3 regions of the Pseudomonas sp. PA1(2017) genome follow, and region 3 is predicted to be linked to each of the others. Evidence: predicted binding sites of a transcription regulator. Region 3 holds the regulator's gene; each other region holds the start of a gene.

Region 1 (4,781 bases), on a different contig from region 3:
GTGCGACTTCCTCAATGCGCTGGGTTTCACCCAGTTTGCTAACCGCCGTGCGGGTGGCATTGCTGCCGCGTACCTTATGCACGAACAGGTGCTGGTGGCCTTGTGCGGCGACTTGCGGCAGGTGGGTTACGGTCAGTACCTGACCCCGTTCGCCCAACCGGCGTAGCAATTGCCCGACTACCTCGGCGGTCGGGCCGCCGATGCCCACATCCACCTCGTCGAACACCAGCGTCGGCACGCGCGAGGTTTGTGCGGTGATGACCTGAATGGCCAGGCTGATGCGCGACAGCTCGCCGCCCGAGGCGACCTTGGCCAGAGCCTTGATCGGCTGCCCGGGGTTGGCGCTGACCAGAAACTCGACCTGTTCCAGGCCGTTTGCATTTGGCTCGTTGCCATCGATGGGTTGCAGCTGGATGCTGAAGCGCCCGCCCGGCATGCCCAGGGTCTGCATTTCCTTTTCCACGGCCTTGCCCAGCTTGCCGGCGGCTCTCTGCCGCTTGGCACTGAGTTCGGCGGCCTTTTCCTGGTAATGACGACCGTAGGCAGCAAGCTCCTCGCCCAGGCGTTCGGCGGCCTGGTCATCGGCGTTCAGGCCTTCCAGTTCATCGAACAGCTGCTGCTGCATCGCGGGCAGTTCGCTGGGGTGGATGCGGTGTTTGCGAGCCAGGGTGTAGATGGTGTCCAGGCGCTCTTCGAGTTGCTGCTGGCGCTCGGGGTCGGCGTCGAAGTGGTCGAGAAAGCGGTTGAGCTCGCCCACGGCCTCTTCGATCTGGATCTGCGCGCTGGCCAGCAGGTTGGTGGCTTCGTTCAGCGCGCCTGGTTGGCCTTGCAGGCTGCCGAGGCGGTTGAGGCTGGCGGTAAGTACCGACAGCACGTTGCCGGCATCGCTCTCGCTGCATTGGTCGATGACCTGGCGGCAGGCGCCGAGCAGGCTTTCGGCGTTGGTCAGGGCCTTGTGATCCTGCTCCAGTTGCTCCAGCTCATGGTCACCCAGGCCGAGATTGTCCAGTTCTTCGAGCTGGTAGCTGAGCAACTGATGGCGGGCGCGTTGCTCGTCGCCCTGGGAGGTCACGCGCTCGAGCTCGCTGCGGGTCTGTTTCCAGCGTTGCGCGGCCAGTTGTACCTGGCGTGCCAGCTCCTGTACGCCTGCGTATTCGTCGAGCAGGCGCCGGTGGGTGTCGGTCTTGAGTAGTGACTGGTGCTCGTGCTGGCTGTGGATATCGATCAGCAGTTCACCCAGCGCCTTGAGGTCGCCGAGCGGGCAGGGCGTACCGTTGATGTAGCCGCGCGAGCGGCCTTCGGCGGTGATCACCCGGCGCAGGATGCACGGGCCGTCATTGTTCAGGTCGCGCTCGGCGAGCCAGGCGTGGGCTTCGGGAATGTCGACCAGATCGAAGCTGGCCAGGATGTCGGCCTTGTCGGCGCCGGGCCGTACCACGCCGCTGTCGGCGCGATCGCCGAGGGTCAGGCCGAGGGCGTCGAGCATGATCGACTTGCCGGCGCCCGTTTCGCCGCTGATGACGCTCATGCCTCGATCCAGTTCCAGATCCAGGTGTTCGACGATGGCGTAATTATGAACGGACAGGTGCACCAGCATGGCGAGGCCTCTCAGGATTTGTCTGGTTATTTATACAGTGGTTCGCCTCGGGGTGGCAATACGCTGACGACCGGCTGCCGGAAAGTGGTCATGGCCCTTGAAACCCTACAAATCATCCTTATATAGGCGGCAGACGCGCGAGTTGAGGCTCGTCGAATCATTCAGAGGAGAAATGCATGGCTGACGAACAGAACCTGGATCCGCAGACTTCCGAAGCGCAAGCGAACGACGCAGCGCCTAGCGAAGACCTGGCTGCTCGCGTGCAAACGCTGGAAGAGCAACTGGCGGCTGCGCAGGATCAGTCGCTGCGCATGGCTGCCGATCTGCAGAACGTGCGCCGTCGCGCTGAGCAGGATGTCGAGAAGGCGCATAAATTCGCCCTCGAGAAATTTGCCAATGACCTGTTGCCAGTGGTCGACAGCCTCGAGCGTGGTCTCGAGCTGTCGAGTGCCGATGACGATTCGATCAAGGCGGTACGCGAGGGTATGGAGCTAACGCTCAAGCTGCTGCTCGACACCCTCAAGCGTCACCAGCTGGAAGCCATCGACCCACACGGTGCGCCGTTCAATCCGGAGCACCACCAGGCGATGGCCATGCAGGAGAGCACCAACGTCGAGCCTAACAGTGTGCTCAAGGTGTTCCAGAAGGGCTACATGCTCAATGGTCGTCTGTTGCGCCCGGCCATGGTCGTGGTCAGCAAGGCACCGGCCGAAGCGCCGCCATCGATCGATGAGCAGGCTTGAAATCGGCGGGCTCAGCCCCATTTAGTAAGTCAAGCGTATTAGTGCTACCGCAGCGGTCACGACAACGCTGCGGATATATCAAAGTTTCAGGAGAGTGAAATGGGCAAAATCATCGGTATCGACCTGGGGACCACCAACTCCTGCGTCTCCATTCTTGAAAACGGTAACGTCAAGGTCATCGAGAACGCCGAAGGCACGCGCACCACGCCGTCGATCATCGCGTATGCCAACGATGGCGAAATTCTGGTCGGCCAGTCCGCCAAGCGCCAGGCAGTGACCAACCCGCACAACACCCTGTACGCGGTGAAGCGTCTGATCGGCCGTCGTTTCGACGAAGAAGTCGTGCAGAAAGACATTCAGATGGTGCCGTACAAGATCTCCAAGGCCGACAACGGCGACGCATGGGTCGAAGTGAACGGCCAGAAGATGGCGCCGCCGCAAATCTCGGCTGAAATCCTCAAGAAGATGAAGAAGACCGCCGAAGACTACCTCGGCGAGTCCGTCACCGAAGCGGTGATCACCGTTCCGGCCTACTTCAACGACAGCCAGCGCCAGGCTACCAAGGACGCTGGTCGCATCGCCGGCCTGGACGTCAAGCGCATCATCAACGAGCCGACCGCGGCTGCGCTGGCCTACGGCATGGACAAGGCCAAGGGCGACCACACCGTGATCGTCTATGACCTGGGTGGCGGTACCTTCGACGTGTCGGTGATCGAGATCGCCGAAGTCGACGGCGAGCACCAGTTCGAAGTGTTGGCCACCAATGGCGACACCTTCCTTGGTGGTGAGGACTTCGACATTCGTCTGATCGACTACCTCGTCGACGAATTCAAGAAAGAAACCGGCATGAACCTCAAGGGCGACCCGCTGGCCATGCAGCGCCTGAAGGAAGCTGCAGAGAAGGCCAAGATCGAGCTGTCCTCGAGCCAGCAGACCGACGTCAACCTGCCGTACATCACTGCAGACGCGACCGGGCCGAAGCACCTGAACGTGAAGATCTCCCGCTCCAAGCTGGAGTCGCTGGTCGAGGACCTGGTGCAGCGCACCATCGAGCCTTGCCGCATCGCGCTGAAGGACGCCGGTATCGACGTCGGCTCCATCAACGACGTGATTCTGGTCGGTGGCCAGACCCGCATGCCGCTGGTGCAGAAGACCGTTGCCGACTTCTTCGGCAAGGACGCCCGCAAGGACGTCAACCCGGACGAAGCCGTGGCCATGGGTGCTGCCATTCAGGGCGCGGTACTGGCTGGTGACGTGAAGGACGTGCTGCTGCTCGACGTGTCCCCGTTGACCCTGGGTATCGAAACCATGGGTGGCGTGATGACGCCGCTGATCGAGAAGAACACCACCATTCCGACCAAGAAGTCGCAGGTGTTCTCCACGGCTGACGACAACCAGAGCGCCGTGACCATTCACGTGCTGCAGGGCGAGCGCAAGCAGGCCGGCCAGAACAAGTCCCTGGGCAAGTTCGACCTGGCCGAGATTCCGCCGGCTCCCCGTGGCGTGCCGCAGATCGAAGTGACCTTCGACATCGACGCCAACGGCATCCTGCACGTTGGCGCGAAAGACAAGGCCACCGGCAAGACTCAGTCGATCGTGATCAAGGCCAACTCCGGTCTGTCCGATGACGAGATCGAGCGTATGGTGCGCGACGCCGAGGCCAATGCCGAGGAAGACCGCAAGTTCGAAGAGCTGGCTGGCGCACGCAACCAGGGTGACCAACTGGTGCACGCGACCCGCAAGATGCTCACCGAAGCCGGCGACAAGGCCACTGCGGAAGAGAAAGCGGCCATCGAAACCGCTCTGGGCGAGCTGGAAGTTGCCGTGAAGGGCGACGACAAGGCGGCCATCGAAGCGAAGATGAACGCACTGTCCGAAGCCACCACTCCGCTGGCGCAGAAGATGTACGCCGAGCAGCCGCAGCCAGGTGCTGCCGGCGCCGGTGCGGCGGATGCTGGCGAAACCAAGGGCTCTGCCGACGACGTCGTCGACGCCGAGTTCGAGGAAGTCAAGGACAACAAGTAAGCCCCGGCTTGCCTGTGTTTACGCCCTGCCGCACCGCGGTGTGACAGGGCGATCCGCCGCGCGGGGGCTTGCTCCCGCGTTGGCGTGTCTGGACGGTAAGAATTTTGAGAGTGCTAGAAACCCATGTCTAAACGTGACTACTACGAAGTGCTCGGGGTCGAGCGCGGTGCCAGTGAGGCGGAGCTGAAGAAGGCTTACCGTCGCCTGGCGATGAAGCATCACCCCGATCGCAATCCCGGCGATAAAGCGGCCGAAGATGCCTTCAAGGAAGCCAACGAGGCCTACGAAGTGCTGTCCGATGCCGGCAAGCGCAGCGCCTACGATCAGTACGGTCATGCAGGCGTCGACCCGCAAATGGGCGGCGGTGGCGGCTTTGGTGGTGGCGGCGCGAATTTCTCCGACATCTTCGGCGATGT
Region 2 (4,781 bases), on a different contig from region 3:
ATACAGCTTCCCTAGAAGCTCCACTTCTTCAGCACCAATGCGCGCTCTCCCCCGCTTGATGCTTTGCCAGCGCACATAGTCCTTGCTGTTCACCTCTGCCAGCTCTTTGAGACTGGTTGCGTTCAGCAATTGATGCGCTCTATCGGCCATGCCTTGAGCCATTAACAAATACCATTTATGGAATATTGCCATAATGCACCTCTATGGATATTATCCATATGGACTATATCCATGAGGCAAGTTCACTGCCTCGAATATTGACACGAATAGGCACGGAACGACATGGGACTGGAACAGCTGGACGCCAACAAGCTGATAGGCCCGCAACAGGACGTTGAAACCATCGAAACCTGGGCGGATCGCAACGGAATCACCTACGCCACGGCTCGCTCCTGGGCCATGCGCGGCGTGCTGCCCACCGTGAGGCTTGGCAAACGCCGCATGGTCAACAGCGCCATGCTCCGGCAGTGGTTGCTCGAGCAAAAGTGGACAGCATGAAGATTCGCTACCCCATGGAGGCTTGCATGGCCACCAATGCCGACTCCGATACCACATTCGCCAAGCCCACCGAACATCCTGTACCAGAGCGCCAGAGAGGCTGACTCATGATCCGTTATCTGTTCATCGCCGCTCTAGCCTTCGCAGGTGGCTATGCATGTGGCGCTGCTGATGGTTTCACCTATGCCATGCGCGTTTTACCGCTGTCGGATCAGCTCTCTACGCATTGAGGTACCTGGCATGATTAATAAGAGGCCCTTATTCATGCTGAAACTGGAGGCTGAACTGCGTGATGGACTCATGGCTGACGCCCACAGGCCAACCTTCTGGCCGCTCAGGTAATGCACGACTCAATTCACCAGCAGCGAGCCAGAGCATATGCTGAGTTCGTTCAGCACAAGGTGGCTGCGGCTCGTGCATCGATCGAGGCAGGCCGTGGCAGATCCAACGAAAACGTTGAGGCTGTATTCGCTGCACGCCGAGCAGGGGCAGATAAAAGGCATTTAGCCGCCCAAAACTGAGCAGGATACTCTGCAGGACGCTTACTGCTTCGGGCCAATCGCGGCCTTTGAAAGATGCTTTAGCGGAGGGTCGTAGCTATTGCTTCTTAGCCTTCTTGTACCCTTCCGCCATTGCTTTCTTCATTGCATCCTCCATCGCGCCACTGCAAAGCATCAGACCAAGCCCCTCCGATACACACCGATAGCGCTTTTCGCTTTCCCCTGAGCTAGAGAGACAGTCCTGCATATTCATCATGGCGCCGCCAGTCGCGAGGTCCTTCTGCACTTTAGCGTTATCAGCTGCAGATAACTGTCCAGACTTCATCAAGGCTGTAGACAGCGTTTTGAGATCTTCTAGATCCTCGTGCCCCCAACGTATAGCGCTGGTACACATCTGCCGTTTCGAAGGCTTGGTTTCTTTCGATGAGGAGTTGGGTGTTGCGTAGGGGGTTTGAGGCGCGACAGCCGTACCGTCTCCGATATACCCGTGATTGATTTTCACAGGCTCGACGGGTTGGGCAACGGGTGGTTGGCTACTGAAGTGTTTCTGCCCCTTCTCGTCTACCCAGGTATAGACCTGCGCATGGGCCAAGGTGACGAAAAGCATGAGTGACAACGGAAGCATCCTGCGACCGGGCATTTTTCAGTTCCTTTGAGGTGCGATCTTGCACCCTGCCAATCTAATACTCGGCAGTTTGCCTGCCAACAGGTTTGCGCACCGCAGCTGCCGATTGCTTCACAGATCGCTATCAACCGGTCGCAGGTTTCGACACTTTGCATGCCGCAGATAGCAAAAGCCCCCGAAACTCTATGAATTTCAGGGGCTTAGGCTTGAGATATGGCGGGAAGATAGGGATTTGAACCCTAGGTACCATCGCTGATACAACGGATTTCGAATCCGTCCCGTTCGGCCACTCCGGCATCTTCCCAGGCGGCGCGCATGATATCAGCAGAATTCGCTTTGGCGAAGCCCATCGCGTAATTTTTTTCGCGTGCTATCAAATGCTTGGCTCATTTGTCGGTAACGGCTGCATGGCAACTGGCTGGTTGGCGTGCCCGATGCCGCGCGCCAGAGCCCGTCGTATCGGGGCTGTGGCCCGGAGTCTATCGGCATCGGGAAGCGCTGGCCGAGCCTGCTGCCATCCGCTCAGCGGATAGTGCCTTGCTGGCCAGGCAGAATACTGTACATTTGAACAGTATTTTCTTGCTATCCATCCGCCATGTCTTCCGTCGTCGCTATCGATCATCTGCTCAACGAACGCCGTATCTGGCGTGGCCAGGGCATTGTCGCGCCCAGCGGCCACCAGCCCACGGGCAACGCGGCGCTGGATGCTTCGTTGCCAGGCGGTGGCTGGCCGGAAGCAGCGTTGAGCGAGCTGCTCGTCGAGGCGCCAGGTATCGGTGAGCTGCGCGTGGTGCTGGCGACATTGGCGCGTTTGAGCGCTGCCGGGGAGCGGGTGGTGTTGGTCGCGCCGCCCTACGTGCCCTACCCCGGCGCCTGGTCGGCAGCGGGGGTGGAGATGAAGCAGTTGGCGCTGATCCAGGCGAGCGCGCGGGATGCCTTATGGGCGGCCGAGCAGTGCCTGCGTTCGGGCAGTTGCGGGGCGGTGGTGCTGTGGCCGCAACGGGCCAATGACCGTGCCCTGCGCCGCCTGCAGATTGCCGCCGAAACCGGGCAGACCCTGGCCTTCGCCTACCGCCCGCTGCATGAGGCGCGCAACCCTTCGCCGGCGGCCTTGCGCCTGACCATCCAGGCGCAGCCCGCCCAGGTGCGGGTGCTCAAGTGCCGAGGTGGGCAACCACCGTCGCGCGCGTTTGATTTGAGCGGCTGGGGCTTTTGATATGCGCTGGGCGTGCATCCTGCTGCCGCAACTGGCCATGGACGGCGTGTTGCGTGGCCGTGAAGAGGCCGAAGCGCCGCTGGTGTTGCTGAGCGGCGCACCCCAGCGGCGCATGTTGCAGGCGGTCAACCCGGCCGCGCGGGCGCTCGGCCTGCGCCCGGGGCTGACGCTGACGGCGGCGCAATCCTTGAACTGCGCATTCGCCAGCGCCGAGTACGACCCCGCCGATATAGAGCGCTGGCGCAGCTTCCTGGCGGCCTGGGCCTACGGTTTCAGCTCCCAGGTGAGCCTGCACTATCCGCGCTGCCTGTTGCTCGAGGTGCAATCGAGCCTGTCGCTGTTCGGGCCCTGGCCACGTTTCGAGGCGCGCCTGCGTGAGGAGCTGACGGCGCTGGGCTTTCGCCATCGCATTACCCTGGCACATCACCCTGCCGCAGCGCGCATGCTCGCCAACCTGCACGATGGCCTGGCGATCACCGACGAGCAGGCGTTGCGCGAGCGGCTGGCGGCCATGCCGCTGGATCGCATCGGCCTGCCGGAAGAACTGGCCACGACGCTAGCGCGCATGGGCCTGCGCCAGGTGCGCCAGTTACAGGCGCTACCCCGCGACAGCCTGGCGCGGCGCTTCGCGCCTGAGCTGCTGGCCGGCCTGGATACCCTGATGGGCCTGCGCCCGCTGGCGCTGGATTACTACCGCCCGCCGGATGTGTTCGACAGCCGGCTGGAGCTGCACTTCGAGGTGGAATCGACTCAAGCCCTGCTGTTTCCGCTACGGCGCCTGACCGCGGACCTGGCCACCTACCTGGCAGGACGGGACTGCGGCGTGCAGCGTTTCGTGCTGCACCTGGAGCACCGCGACGGTGACGACAGCCTGCTACCCGTCGGCCTGCTCAGTGCCGAGCGAGAAGCGGGCATGCTGCTGGAATTCACTCGCGGCCGCCTGGAACAGCTGCAATTGCCGTCACCGGTGCTGGCGCTGCGCCTGGTGGCCCGCGACCTGCCGACCTTCGTGCCGCAGCACCAGGCGTTGTTCGAGGACCGACCGCAGCAAACCTTAGGCTGGGAGCAACTGCGTGAACGCCTGCGCGCACGCCTGGGCGACGACGCCGTACAAGGCCTGGCCGCCCATGCCGACCATCGCCCGGAAAAGGCCTGGCGCACGGATACCAGCCGCATTGCGTTGCCCAGCACGAGCGCTGCCCGGCCCAGTTGGCTGCTGCCGGAGCCCCAGGTGTTGCGTGAGCCACTGCATATTCTCAGCGGCCCGGAGCGCATCGAGTCCGGCTGGTGGGATGGCGAGGACGTGCGCCGCGATTACTACCTGATCGAAACGCGCAGTGGCCAGCGCGGCTGGGCGTTTCGCAGTGTCGGTGAAGACGGCCCGCTGCAGTTGCACGGCTGGTTCGCATGAGCCTGCCCGACTACGCCGAGCTGCACTGCCTGTCGAACTTCAGTTTCCAGCGCGGGGCCTCCAGCGCCGCCGAACTGTTCGAGCGCGCCAAGCTGCTCGGCTATCGCGCCCTGGCGATCACCGACGAGTGCACCCTGGCCGGCATCGTGCGTGCCTGGCAGGCCGCCAAGGAGCACGAGGTGAAGCTGATCGTCGGCAGCGAGCTGCGCCTACCGAGCGGTGCCCGACTGATCGTGCTGGTCGAGAACCTCGCCGGTTACCAGCGCCTGTGCGCGCTGATCACCCGTGCCAGAAGGCGTGCGGAAAAAGGCCGCTACATCCTGCTCGACGAAGACCTGCCCGAAGCACCGGATGGCCTGCTGGCCATCTGGCTGCCCACCGCGAACGACGACGCCAGGGCCGGCGCCTGGTTGCACGAGCGCTTTGCCGAGCGCCTGTGGCTGGGCGTGGAGCTGCACCGTGGCGCCAGCGATGCAGCGCTGTTGCAGCATGGCCTGGGCCTGGCACGGCGACTGGGCATCCCTGCCGTGG
Region 3 (4,781 bases):
TTCCGGGCCGTGGGCGGTTATCTCGAAGGACGCTAGCTTAGGGGCAGCCAGGAGCCACGGGCAAGCAGTGCCCCCGACTCATGGCTTGATGATGGGCGGGCTTTTGTGGCGAGGAATGAGCTGGGCAGCGGCAAGGCGCGGATCGGTCACGCCGCTCTCCGAACGCATGCCGGCCGCCAGGAAAGGCACCATCAGGCGCATCACCTGCTCGATGGAGGTGTCCACGCCAAAGTCGCTTTCGGCCATGGCGCGCAACGCCTTGATGCCGGACATGCTGAACGCCGCCGCACCGAGCATGAAGTGCACGCGCCAGAACAGCTCGAGGGGAGGAATACCGGGAGCAGCTTCATGCACCAGGAACATGTAGCGGCGGAACACCTTGCCGTAGACCTCTTCGAGGTATTTACGCAGGTGGCCCTGGCTCTGGCTGAATGCCAGGCCCAAAAGGCGCATGAAGATCGACAGATCGTTGCCACTGCGCGGCTTGACCGCCAGGGCCTGCTCGACCAGGAGTTCGAGCAGCTCCTCTAGGCTGAAGGTGACCCCTGGCTTGCTCTGGCGCTTGTCCAGTTCACGCTCCAGGCTGGTGCAGAATGGCCCGAGAAAGCGTGAGAACACCGCCTGGATCAGGGCCTTCTTGGAGCCGAAGTGATAATTGACGGCCGCCAGGTTCACCCCGGCCTTGCTGGTGATCAGGCGCAGCGACGTTTCGGCAAAGCCCTTCTCCGCGAACAACTGCTCCGCAGCGTCGAGAATGCGTTCAACGGTTTCAGATTGCGCCATGACATCCACCAGACAAACAAGTGTTTGAAACATACGTTTCAGCGCGTGCCACTGTCAAGTCGCGCAAGGCGTATTCTGGATGCTCAGTCATCATTTGGCGATAGCGTCGCACGCAACCACGCTATCCGGTGTCTCGAAGGCTACCGGTCATCCGCCGCCCGGCTGTTAGAACCTGTTCATAATCTTTAAGCCCAGGTTCGTCGACTTTGGCGGCTAAGTGGGGCGGACATTTGTAGGGTGGACCGGGTCGCGTAGACGACGCTTCACCTAAGCGGCCCGACCCGTCCACCGCTTCGTGATCGCAACGGTGGATGAAAAGAGCGTCATCCACCCTACGTGGCTGTGGGAGCGGGCCATGCCCGCGAAAAATCACGGGCATGGACGGTCCCACAGGTGAAGCAACGATGTCCGCCTCTGCCTTGTAGTTGCCTCTTCATGCGCATACAACACTCTGAACAAGTTCTTATATGGGCGGCACCTTCATCAATCGATTGCCAAGCACGCCTTACTGTATATAATACCAGTCACTGTATAAAAAGCCAGAGCGCCTCACATGATCAAGCTGACGCCCCGCCAAGGCGAAATTCTCGCCTTCATCAAGCAGTGCCTGGAAGACAACGGCTACCCGCCGACCCGCGCGGAGATCGCTCAGGCGCTCGGTTTCAAGTCGCCGAATGCCGCCGAGGAACACCTCAAGGCCCTGGCGCGCAAAGGCGCCATCGAGATGACCCCAGGCGCTTCCCGCGGTATCCGTATTCCGGGTTTCGAACCCAACCAGGAAGAGGAAGATGGCCTGCCGGTGATCGGCCGGGTCGCCGCCGGCGCACCCATCCTGGCGCAGCAGCATATAGAGGAGGCCTGCCGGATCAACCCGGACTTCTTCCGCCCCAAGGCCGACTACCTGCTGCGCGTGCGCGGCATGAGCATGAAGGATATCGGCATCATCGACGGTGACCTGCTGGCGGTGCACACCACCAGCGAGGCACGCAACGGCCAGGTGGTAGTGGCGCGCATCGATGACGAAGTGACGGTCAAGCGATTCAAGCGTGAAGGCAACACCGTTTGGCTGCTGGCGGAAAACCCGGAGTTCGCCCCGATCGAAGTGAATCTGGAAGAGCAGGACCTGATCATCGAAGGTTTGAGTGTCGGCGTCATCCGCCGCTAATTGGAGGCGTCATGCAGTTTCCCCAGTCGTTGAGCCGTAACCAGCTGCCCCTGTTCGATGCCTTCCTGGCATCGACCATCGCAGCCGTCGAGGAACCAACCAGCCACGAAGCCACCTTCAGCGAGGTGTCGCTGCGTGGTGCCGCGGGGCATTGCCTGACGCTACTGGCGCCCATGCTGCGGGAACTGAGTGAGAAAGATGACGAGCGCTGGCTGACCCTGATCACCCCACCCGCCAGCCTGACCCAGAGCTGGCTTCGCGAGGCGGGCCTGAACCGCGAGCGCATTTTGCTGCTGCAACCACGCCACAATCAGAGCGCACTGCAACTGGCCCAGGAAGCACTGAAGCTCGGTCGTAGCCATACCGTGGTCAGCTGGCTGCATCCCCTGCCCCAACATGCACGCCAGCAATTGGAAGCTGCCGCCCGTATCGGCAAGGCGCAAAGCCTGAACATCAGCCTGGGCTAAGATTCAGCAGCGGGTAAGCATCAATCCAGAAAGACAAAGGCCAGCAATATGCTGGCCTTTCGTTTAGTTGCGTTCGCCTGACTGGATGCAGACGAATGCCTGTCAGTGAAGAACGCGCGGCTGCTCGTCTTCTTCGTGCTCGAAATCACCTTCCGCCATTCGGCCGGCCATCTGCACGCCGACGTTGAGCATCGCCTTGGCGACCTCCACATGCTGGCCCTGCAGGAACGCCTTGGCATCTTCCGAGAAGTCCAGCACCACCAGTGCTTCCTCATCGTCGGCTCGACGCAGGGCGATACGCCCATCGGGCAGTTCGACGATTTCAAGGAAAGACGTAGGCATGACTCGGGTTCTCCACGAAAGGCCGCCCAGTGTAACAGCGAGCCCGCCCGATCGCTTGGCGAAAAAACCGCCAATTGCCGAACGGGCGTTCAATCAATGGCAAGCGGCGTGATTACCACTCACTGAGGCCGACACGAAAACGCTGGGCCAGCGCCTTGAGTTCCTGCCGCCAGCTTTCCAGGGTTTCGCGCTCGAGCAATGGCGGCTCGTCGCCCACGCTTACCGCCTCGATCAACGTCGAAGCGCCGGGATCGCTCTTCTGCTCGCGCGGCGGACGCGGCGGTTTGAACAGCTCGGCATGGGCGGCCAGAAGCTGCCCCAGCCAGGTCTGCCGGTTCTCGGCCAACTCGATCAGCTCAGCCAGCTCCGGGCTCGGCGCCCCATCGAGGTTCTGACGATCGAGCAGCACTTCGGCACGGGCCGCGCTGCTGTTGGGCAAGCGGTAGAAACCGGCGATTTCATGGCACAGCCCGAGCAACGCGCCGTACAGGTGGAACAGCGTAGCCTCGCGCTCGGCCTGTACCAGCGCCTGGGCATTCATCGCCCGCCCTTCCTCGGCCTTGCGCCAGGACTCCAGGGAGAGCCCGGCGTAAAAGATCTTCTGGTTGGTGCGGGTATACAGTTCGCCAGCCATTTGCACTCCTTCAGGTGCGCCCATCAAGCGCGCACCGAACACGGATCAACGCTTGTCTTCGACCTTCCACTTGCCGCCGTCGAAGAACGCCTTCCAACCAGTGGGCTTGCCGTCCACTTCGGTCTGCACGTACTGCTCCTTGGTCTTGCGGCTGTAGCGGATGACCGCTGCGCGGCCTTCCGGATCCTTGGCCGGCGCATCGATCAGGAAGTGGTACTTCGGATCGATCTCGTCCTTGTGCGGAATCAGTTCCAGCACCAGCGGCGCGCGGGTTTCGCGATTCTTCGGGAACTGGCTGGCGGCCAGGAACAGCCCCGAGGCGCCGTCGCGCAGCACGTAAGTGTCGTCGACCTTCTCGCACTTGAGCTCCGGCATCTTCACCGCGTCCATCTTGGGTGGCGCAGGCTCGCCATTGCGCAGCAGCTTGCGGGTGTTCTTGCACTCGCTGTTGGTACAGCCGAAGAACTTGCCGAAGCGGCCGGTCTTGAGCTGCATCTGACTGCCGCACTTGTCGCATTCCAGGCTCGGGCCTTCGTAGCCCTTGATGCGGAACTGGCCCTGCTCGATTTCATAGCCGGCGCAATCCGGGTTGTTGCCGCAAATATGCAGTTTGCGGGTTTCATCCAGCAGATAGGCGTCCATGGCGGTGGCGCAGATCGGACAGCGATGCTTGCCAAGCAGCACGCGAGATTCCGACTCGCCCTCGTCGTCAGCGGCGATCTCGTCGCCCGGCACCAGGTTGATGGTGGCCTTGCAGCGCTCTTTCGGCGGCAGGGCATAGCCCGAGCAACCGAGGAACACACCGGTGGACGCGGTGCGGATCATCATCGGCCGGCCACATTCGCGGCACGGGATATCGGTCAGCGTCGGCGTGTTGGCACGCATGCCACTGTCGCCGTCGGCGGCCACTTCGAGCTTCTTCTTGAAGTCTCCATAGAACTCGTCGAGCAGGTTCTTCCACTCGCGCTCGCCCTGGGCGACGTCATCGAGGTTCTCTTCCATGCCGGCGGTGAAGCCGTAGTCCATCAGGTCGGAAAAGCTCTCGCTGAGGCGCTCGGTGACGATGTCGCCCATCTTCTCGGAATAGAAGCGGCGATTGTGCAGGGCCACGTAGCCGCGGTCCTGGATGGTGGAAATGATCGCCGCGTAGGTCGACGGGCGGCCGATGCCGCGCTTTTCCATTTCCTTGACCAGGCTGGCTTCCGAATAGCGCGCCGGCGGCTTGGTGAAGTGCTGGCTGGGGTCGAGCTTGATCAGCTTGAGCGACTCGCTTTCCTTCATTTCCGGCAGCACGGCGTCGTCGCCCGGCTTGCTCATCTGCGGCTGGGCGCGGGTGTAACCGTCGAACTTGAGGATACGGCCCTTGGCACGCAGTTCGAATTGCGCAGCG

What was found. The regulator LexA, encoded in region 3, represses DNA repair genes until DNA is damaged. The targets are predictions, from matches to a motif close to CTGTNTNNNNANACAG.
Region 1: the regulator LexA is predicted to act here: its motif matches at 1,620-1,635, upstream of recN (DNA repair protein RecN).
Region 2: the regulator LexA is predicted to act here: its motif matches at 2,180-2,195, upstream of imuA (translesion DNA synthesis-associated protein ImuA).

What each region holds. Positions count from the first base shown of each region.
Region 1 is NZ_MSXU01000009.1:1,664,021-1,668,801, reverse strand. Features, by position in the region: gene recN (DNA repair protein RecN) at 1-1,597, opposite strand, end outside; partial or broken gene grpE (nucleotide exchange factor GrpE) at 1,771-2,340, shown strand; gene dnaK (molecular chaperone DnaK) at 2,440-4,365, shown strand; gene dnaJ (molecular chaperone DnaJ) at 4,489-4,781, shown strand, end outside.
Region 2 is NZ_MSXU01000010.1:184,135-188,915, forward strand. Features, by position in the region: gene BVH01_RS15275 (DNA-binding protein) at 1-192, opposite strand, end outside; gene BVH01_RS15280 (DNA-binding protein) at 283-498, shown strand; gene BVH01_RS25000 (hypothetical protein) at 606-728, shown strand; gene BVH01_RS15290 (DUF4124 domain-containing protein) at 1,096-1,638, opposite strand; tRNA gene BVH01_RS15295 (tRNA-Ser) at 1,838-1,927, opposite strand; gene imuA (translesion DNA synthesis-associated protein ImuA) at 2,219-2,839, shown strand; gene BVH01_RS15305 (DNA polymerase Y family protein) at 2,841-4,250, shown strand; gene BVH01_RS15310 (error-prone DNA polymerase) at 4,247-4,781, shown strand, end outside.
Region 3 is NZ_MSXU01000003.1:133,396-138,176, forward strand. Features, by position in the region: gene BVH01_RS05750 (TetR/AcrR family transcriptional regulator) at 79-783, opposite strand; gene lexA (transcriptional repressor LexA) at 1,337-1,948, shown strand; gene sulA (SOS-induced cell division inhibitor SulA) at 1,960-2,415, shown strand; gene BVH01_RS05765 (hypothetical protein) at 2,518-2,757, opposite strand; gene BVH01_RS05770 (DUF6586 family protein) at 2,870-3,391, opposite strand; gene topA (type I DNA topoisomerase) at 3,437-4,781, opposite strand, start outside.